Regions from separate parts of the Paraburkholderia sp. PAMB 6770 genome, predicted to be linked through region 1. Evidence: riboswitches for the same ligand, from Rfam matches in the RefSeq annotation. Region 1 holds a riboswitch; the other holds the start of a gene.
What was found. A riboswitch is a leader RNA that binds a small molecule or an ion and turns the genes downstream of it on or off. The one in region 1 is predicted to bind thiamine pyrophosphate.
Positions count from the first base shown of each region.

Region 1 (3,405 bases):
CCGGCTACTGGCGGTGATAGATTTCGGCGCCCTGGCGCACGAACTCGACCGCCTTGACTTCCATCCCCTTCTGCAGCGCCTCGTCGGCGGACACGCCCTGCTGGGCCGCGAAGTCGCGCACGTCCTGGGTGATCTTCATCGAGCAGAAGTGCGGACCGCACATCGAGCAGAAGTGCGCGACCTTCGCGGAGTCCTTCGGCAGCGTTTCGTCGTGGAATTCGCGCGCCTTGTCCGGGTCGAGGCCGAGGTTGAACTGGTCTTCCCAGCGGAACTCGAAGCGCGCCTTCGACAGCGCGTTGTCGCGCACCTGCGCGCCCGGGTGGCCTTTCGCGAGATCGGCCGCGTGCGCCGCGAGCTTGTACGTGATGATGCCGGTCTTCACGTCGTCCTTGTTCGGCAGGCCGAGGTGCTCCTTCGGCGTCACGTAGCAGAGCATCGCGGTGCCGAACCAGCCGATCATCGCCGCGCCGATGCCCGACGTGATGTGGTCGTAGCCCGGCGCGATGTCGGTGGTGAGCGGCCCGAGCGTATAGAAGGGCGCTTCCTTGCACCAGTCGAGCTGCAGGTCCATGTTCTCCTTGATGAGCTGCATCGGCACGTGGCCCGGACCTTCGATCATCGTCTGCACGTCGTGCTTCCACGCGATCTGCGTGAGTTCGCCGAGCGTCTTCAGCTCGCCGAGCTGCGCGTCGTCGTTCGCGTCGTAGATCGAGCCCGGGCGCAGGCCGTCGCCGAGCGAGAACGACACGTCGTACGCCTTCATGATGTCGCAGATCTCTTCGAAGTGCTCGTACAGGAAGCTCTCCTTGTGATGCGCGAGGCACCACTTCGCCATGATCGAGCCGCCGCGCGACACGATGCCGGTCATCCGCTTCGCGGTGAGCGGCACGTACTGCAGCCGCACGCCGGCGTGGATCGTGAAGTAGTCGACGCCCTGTTCGGCCTGCTCGATCAGCGTGTCGCGGAAGACTTCCCACGTCAGTTCCTCGGCCTTGCCGTGGACCTTTTCGAGCGCCTGGTAGATCGGCACCGTGCCGATCGGCACCGGCGAGTTGCGGATGATCCACTCGCGCGTCTCGTGGATGTGCTTGCCGGTGGACAGGTCCATCACCGTGTCGCCGCCCCAGCGGATCGCCCACGTCATCTTGTCGACTTCCTCGCCGATCGACGAGGTGACCGCCGAGTTGCCGATATTCGCGTTGACCTTCACGAGGAAGTTGCGGCCGATGATCATCGGCTCGCTTTCCGGGTGGTTGATGTTCGCCGGGATGATCGCGCGGCCGCGCGCGACTTCCTCGCGCACGAATTCGGGTGTGATCTCCTGCAGTCCGTGCGGGCCGAACGCGCTCGCGCCGAATGCCTGGCCGGGGTGCTGGCGGCTCATCATCGCCGCGAGCTTCTCGCCGTTCGGGCCGCTGCGCCGGAGCGTCTCGACGTAGGCGGCACGCTGCTGGTTCTCGCGGATCGCGATGTACTCCATCTCGGGCGTGACGATGCCCTTGCGCGCGTAGTGCATCTGCGACACGTTCTGGCCGGCCTTCGCGCGGCGCGGCGTGCGGTGCAGGCCCGGAAAGCGCAGCTCGGCGGTGGCCGCGTCGGCCGCGCGCTCGCGGCCGTACTGGCTCGTGAGCCCCGCCAGCGGCTCGCTGTCGCCGCGCTCCTCGATCCAGCGCTGACGCAGCGCGGGCAGCCCGGCGCGGATGTCGATCTGCACCTGCGGGTCGGTGTACGGGCCCGACGTGTCATAGACGAACACGGGCGGGTTCTTCTCGCCGCCAAAGCTGTCCGGCGTGTCCGCCTGCGTGATTTCGCGCATCGGCACGCGCAGGTCGGGCCGCGACCCGGTGACGTAGATCTTGCGGGAATTCGGCAGCGGGGCGACCGCCGCGGCATCGACGTGCGCGTCGGCGGAAAGGAACTTCGGATTGGCGTTCATGCAATTCTCCTGATGTAGGGCCGCTAAGCAGGAGATCGAGATGGAAGTGGTCGGGAGGCACCGCGAGGTGGGATGTTGCCGGGGGTGCCAACCGTACGCTTCCCTGCGCTGGCATTATCCAGATCAGGTTCAAAGGGTATTTCTCACCCACGCGGTACGGCAGTTTTGCTGCCGTACGACGCAGGACCCCCGCGTTAGCAGCGCACACGATACACCGGCGACCCGCTGCTTGGCAACCGGTGAACGGGGGCGCGGCCGGGCGGTGCGCCGCAGGGGCCGCGCCCGTCGCCAGGTCCGTCGCCGCGCCCGTCGGGGCGGCTGCGGCGACGGACCGCGCGATGCTGCGGCGCCGCAACGCGAAGCGGTCCGCCGGGAAGCGGCCCCCCTTTTGCGCGCACCGTCCGCCCGCCGCCCGTGCGCCTTCACAGGCCGTCCGGGCGGCTTGCCCGACGTTTCGCCACGGCGTCGAAAATTTTTTTGCCGCCGCTGTCATAACCCCGGGTGCCGGCCGACAAACGTGCAGTTCCCCTGCCGGAGTCCGCCATGCCCCCGTTCATTGCCCGCCTTGCCGGCCTGCGCCGCATCCGCCCCGCCAGCGCGGCGCGGATTGCCGCGCTGGCGGTCGCGTGCGTCGCCACGCTCGTCGCGAGCAGCTTCGCGGCCGCCGCGAGCGTCGCGTGCAGCGTGCACAGCCCGGCGCATCGCGTCGCGCTCGTCGAGCTGTACAGCAGCGAGGGCTGCAGCAGCTGTCCGCCGGCCGACCAGTGGCTCAGCGAGTGGAAGGACGACGGCGTCGCGCACGACGTCGTGCCGCTTGCGCTGCACGTCGATTACTGGAACAGCCTCGGCTGGACCGACCGCTTTGCCCAGCACCGCTTCGCCGAGCGCCAGCAGAGCCTGACCGATCAGGCCGGCCGGCACACGATCTACACGCCTGAAGTGTTCGTCGCCGGACGCGAGCTGCGCGGCTGGTCGCAGCCCGCGCAGTTCGCGGCGCGGGTGCGCGAGGTGAGCGCCCAGCCGGCCGGCGCCGACATCGCGCTGGCGCTGACGCCGGCGGCGCAGGGCTTCGCGATCGATGCGCGCTTCGGCGCCCGGGCGGGCACGCCCGCCGGCGCGCCGCTCGATGCGTATGTCGCGGTGTACGAGAACGCGTTGACGTCGCAGGTGAGCGCCGGCGAAAACCGCGGCGCGACGCTGCATCACGATCGCGTGGTGCGCGCCTGGTTCGGTCCGGTGCCGCTTGCGGACGGCCGCGCGCAGATTCGCCGCGACTTCGCGTGGAGCGCCGCCCACGCTTCCCCGGCCGGCGCCGGGCAGTTCGGCGTCGTCGCGTTCGTCGAAAACGCGTCGAGCGGCGAGGTGCTGCAGGCGACCGACCTGCCGGCGGCCTGTCATTGAGCCGGCCGGCGCATTCCTTCCCTTTCAGGAGACCGTCATGACCTCTTCCGATCTCGCGAGCGGCCACC
Region 1 is NZ_CM173238.1:1,017,066-1,020,470, forward strand. Features, by position in the region: gene thiC (phosphomethylpyrimidine synthase ThiC) at 5-1,936, opposite strand; TPP riboswitch at 2,019-2,137, opposite strand; gene AC3AP7_RS04775 (DUF1223 domain-containing protein) at 2,480-3,337, shown strand; gene AC3AP7_RS04780 (cytochrome b/b6 domain-containing protein) at 3,375-3,405, shown strand, end outside.

Region 2 (3,405 bases), 930 kb from region 1:
GGAAGTCCGCCTCGACGCGCTGTTGCTGATAGTTGATCGACACCAGCGGATGGTTGACCTTGTGCGTGATCCACGAGCCGGCCGCCGCATAGATCAGCGCGACCCACACCATGTAGCCCGGCACCGTGACGGCGGTGCCGAACAGGTGGAACGACAGCGCGCCGGACAGGTTCCACAGGATCACGATGAACGAGAACAGCGTGACCGTGGTCGACAGCAATCCGAGCGACAGCGCGAGCGTCGTGCTCGCGAGATCCTGCAGATCGACGGAGACCCGCTGGTCCGGGTTGTCGGCGAGCGAGTCGCGCTCGATCCGGTAGAACGTGCGGTCGCCCAGCCAGTCGTGCAGATAGCGCTCGGTGAGCCACTGGCGCCAGCGGAATTCGAGCATCTGCCGGAAGTACGTGCGGTACGAGCCGAGCAGGATCAGCGCGAGCGCGATGATCGTGAACTGCAGCAGCGAATGCTTGAAGACCGGATAGTCGTACTGCTGGATCGCGTCGAAGAACGTGCGCTGCCAGTTGTTGAACCAGACGTTGGCCGCGACCATCGTCATGTTCATCGCGACCACGAGCGCGAGCAGCCCCCACGCTTTCCACTTGTCGTCGGACACCCAGTACGGCTTGATCAGCCCCCACGCGGTGATGTCCGACGGATTGCTCGATGTTCTGCTCATAGATGTCAGATGTCCTTTCTAACGTTCGGCGCGTGCGAGGATCCGCTGCGTCAACGGGGGTCTCGATGCACGGCGGTCTGCGCCCGGACGGCGCAGCCGGACGACGCTTCGGGCTGCGATTGTCCGTGCAGCGGCTTAATCCGGACTTAAACGCGGGACGGCTGCCGCAGCGCCGGCGGCCGCACCGGCAGCCGGGGCCGGCGCGGGCGTGGCCGTGCGCGGGGATGCGTGCATTGTGCCAGAGGCGCCCGCGTTGTCGCGCGTCGGCCAACGCGGCGCAATGCGGGGCGCCCCGGTTTGCGGGCGCCGCGTCTTTTGTGGTCTAATCGCTCATTGACGAAACAGGGGTGCTTTGCCTGCGGGTTGCACGTCGCGGCGAGGCTGAGAGAGACCCTTTGCACCCGATCCGGGTAATACCGGCGCGGGAAGTTTCAGGAAGTCGGCTATCTCCTCTTCCGCTGCTCCGCCGGCGGCGTGTGCGCCATACCATGCGCGGCATGCTGTTTCCGGCTGGTCTCGCCCGCCGGTTTCGTCCTTGGGTACGTGCATTTGTGCCGTACGGAAAGGATACGATGACCGCTTATTCCTCAGTGTATTGTTGTGCGATGCGCCGGCGCTCCGGCGGCCTCGCCTGTCCTCACGCGGCCGTGCAGGCGGTGCGCCGATGAACGCGCTCGCCCAGCCCGATTTCGCCGTCCTCGGCGGCGGCCTGTGCGGACGGCTGGTCGCTTGGCGGCTGGCCGGCGCGGGCCATCGCGTCGCGCTTTACGAGCGCGGCGACGCGGCCGGCTCGCAGTCGGCGGCATGGATTGCCGCCGCGATGCTCGCGCCGCTGGCCGAAGCCGCCAGCGCCGAATTGCTGCTGACGCGTCTTGGCGCCGCCTCGCTCGACACATGGCCGCGCATGCTCGCCGAGCTGCCCGAACCGGTGTTCTTTCAACGCAACGGCACGCTGGTCGTCTGGCACCATGCGGACCGCACCGAGGCGCCGCTGTTCGAGCGCCGCGTGCGGGCCAACGCGCCGGCCGAACTGCTGGACGGCGGATTCGTTCCGTTGACGGGCGCGCAGCTCGGCGCCGCCGAGCCCGCGCTCACGGGCCGCTTCGCGCAGGGCTGGCTGCTGCCGCACGAAGGGCAGCTCGATAACCGCCAGGTGCTCGCGGCGCTCGCCGCCGGCCTCGCCGAGCGGGGCGTCGCGACGCACTGGAACACGCCGGTGGACGACCAGGCGCTGCCGCGCGCCCGCGTGACCATCGACTGCCGCGGTCTCGGCGCAAAGGCGGTGTTGCCCACGTTGCGCGGTATTCGCGGCGAGGTGGCGCGCGTGCAGGCGCCGGGCATCGGGCTCACGCGTCCGGTGCGGCTGCTGCATCCGCGTTACCCGCTCTATATCGCGCCGAAACAGGACGATCTGTATGTGATCGGCGCGACCGAGGTCGAAGGCGAGGACATGTCGCCCGTCACCGTGCGCTCGGCGCTTGAACTGCTGAGCGCGGCGTTTTCGGTGCACCCCGGTTTTGGCGAGGCGCGCATACTGGAACTGAACTCGCAATGCCGCCCGACCCTGCCGGATCACCGTCCGGCGCTGGTCTGGGATGGCGCGCATACGCTGCGCGTGAACGGCCTGTACCGGCACGGCTACATGATCGCGCCGGAAGTCGCCGACGAAGCGGCGCGTTTTGCCGAGGCGCTGCTCGACGGCCGCGTCGCCGATGCCGACGCGTTCGCCCGCTGGCAGCACGATGCCCGCTGGAGCGAACTGTTCCGCTTCGCCGGGCGCGATGCGCCGGCGTGTGCCGGCTTGCCGGCATGACCTTGGCCCCCAATGCCGGCGCCGCTGCCGCGGATATCGCGAATGCCGCGAATGCGCAGCGCCCGGCCGACTGAAACGTACTGACGACCATGGACATTCGAATCAACCAGAAACCGGTGTCGCTGCCCGAGGGCGCGACTGTGGCCGATGCGCTCGCCGCGTTCGGCGCGCGTCCGCCGTTTGCGGTGGCGCTGAACGGCGACTTCGTCGCGCGTGCGCAGCATGCGGCGCGCGCGCTCCAGACCGGCGACCAGCTCGACGTCGTGCACCCGGTGGCCGGCGGCTGACGCACTGCCTGCTTCGCCGCGCTCCGTCCCCGATCCAAGGATTTCCCGATGACCGCCTCTCCCCCTGCCGACGCGCTCACGCTGTACGGCCAGACCTTCGCGAGCCGCGTGCTGCTCGGCACGTCGCGCTACCCTTCGCTGCAGTCGCTGGCGGATTCGATCGCCGCCGCCGGGCCCGGCATGCTTACCGTCGCACTGCGCAGGCAGATGAACGAAGGCGGTGCGGAAGCCGGCTTCTTCGATCTGCTCAAGCGCCACAATGTGCCGCTGCTGCCGAACACGGCGGGCTGCCAGAGCATCGCCGAAGCGGTGACCACCGCGCACATGGCGCGCGAAGTGTTCGAGACCGACTGGATCAAGCTCGAACTGATCGGCGACGACTACACGCTGCAGCCCGATCCGGTCGGCCTGATCGAGGCGGCCGGGCGGCTCGTGAAGGATGGCTTCAAGGTACTGCCGTATTGCACGGAGGATCTGGTGATCGGTCGCCGTTTGCTCGATGCAGGCTGCGAGGCATTGATGCCGTGGGGCGCGCCGATCGGCACCGGCAAGGGCGTGATCAATCCGTACGGTCTGCGGGTGCTGCGCGAGCGTCTGCCGGATGTGCCGCTGATCGTCGACGCGGGGCT
Region 2 is NZ_CM173238.1:86,164-89,568, forward strand. Features, by position in the region: gene AC3AP7_RS00455 (ABC transporter ATP-binding protein/permease) at 1-676, opposite strand, end outside; TPP riboswitch at 1,010-1,121, shown strand; gene AC3AP7_RS00460 (FAD-dependent oxidoreductase) at 1,341-2,489, shown strand; gene thiS (sulfur carrier protein ThiS) at 2,579-2,776, shown strand; gene AC3AP7_RS00470 (thiazole synthase) at 2,825-3,405, shown strand, end outside.
Region 2: linked by a shared signal. The riboswitch ahead of AC3AP7_RS00460 (FAD-dependent oxidoreductase) and the one ahead of thiC (phosphomethylpyrimidine synthase ThiC) in region 1 are both predicted to bind thiamine pyrophosphate.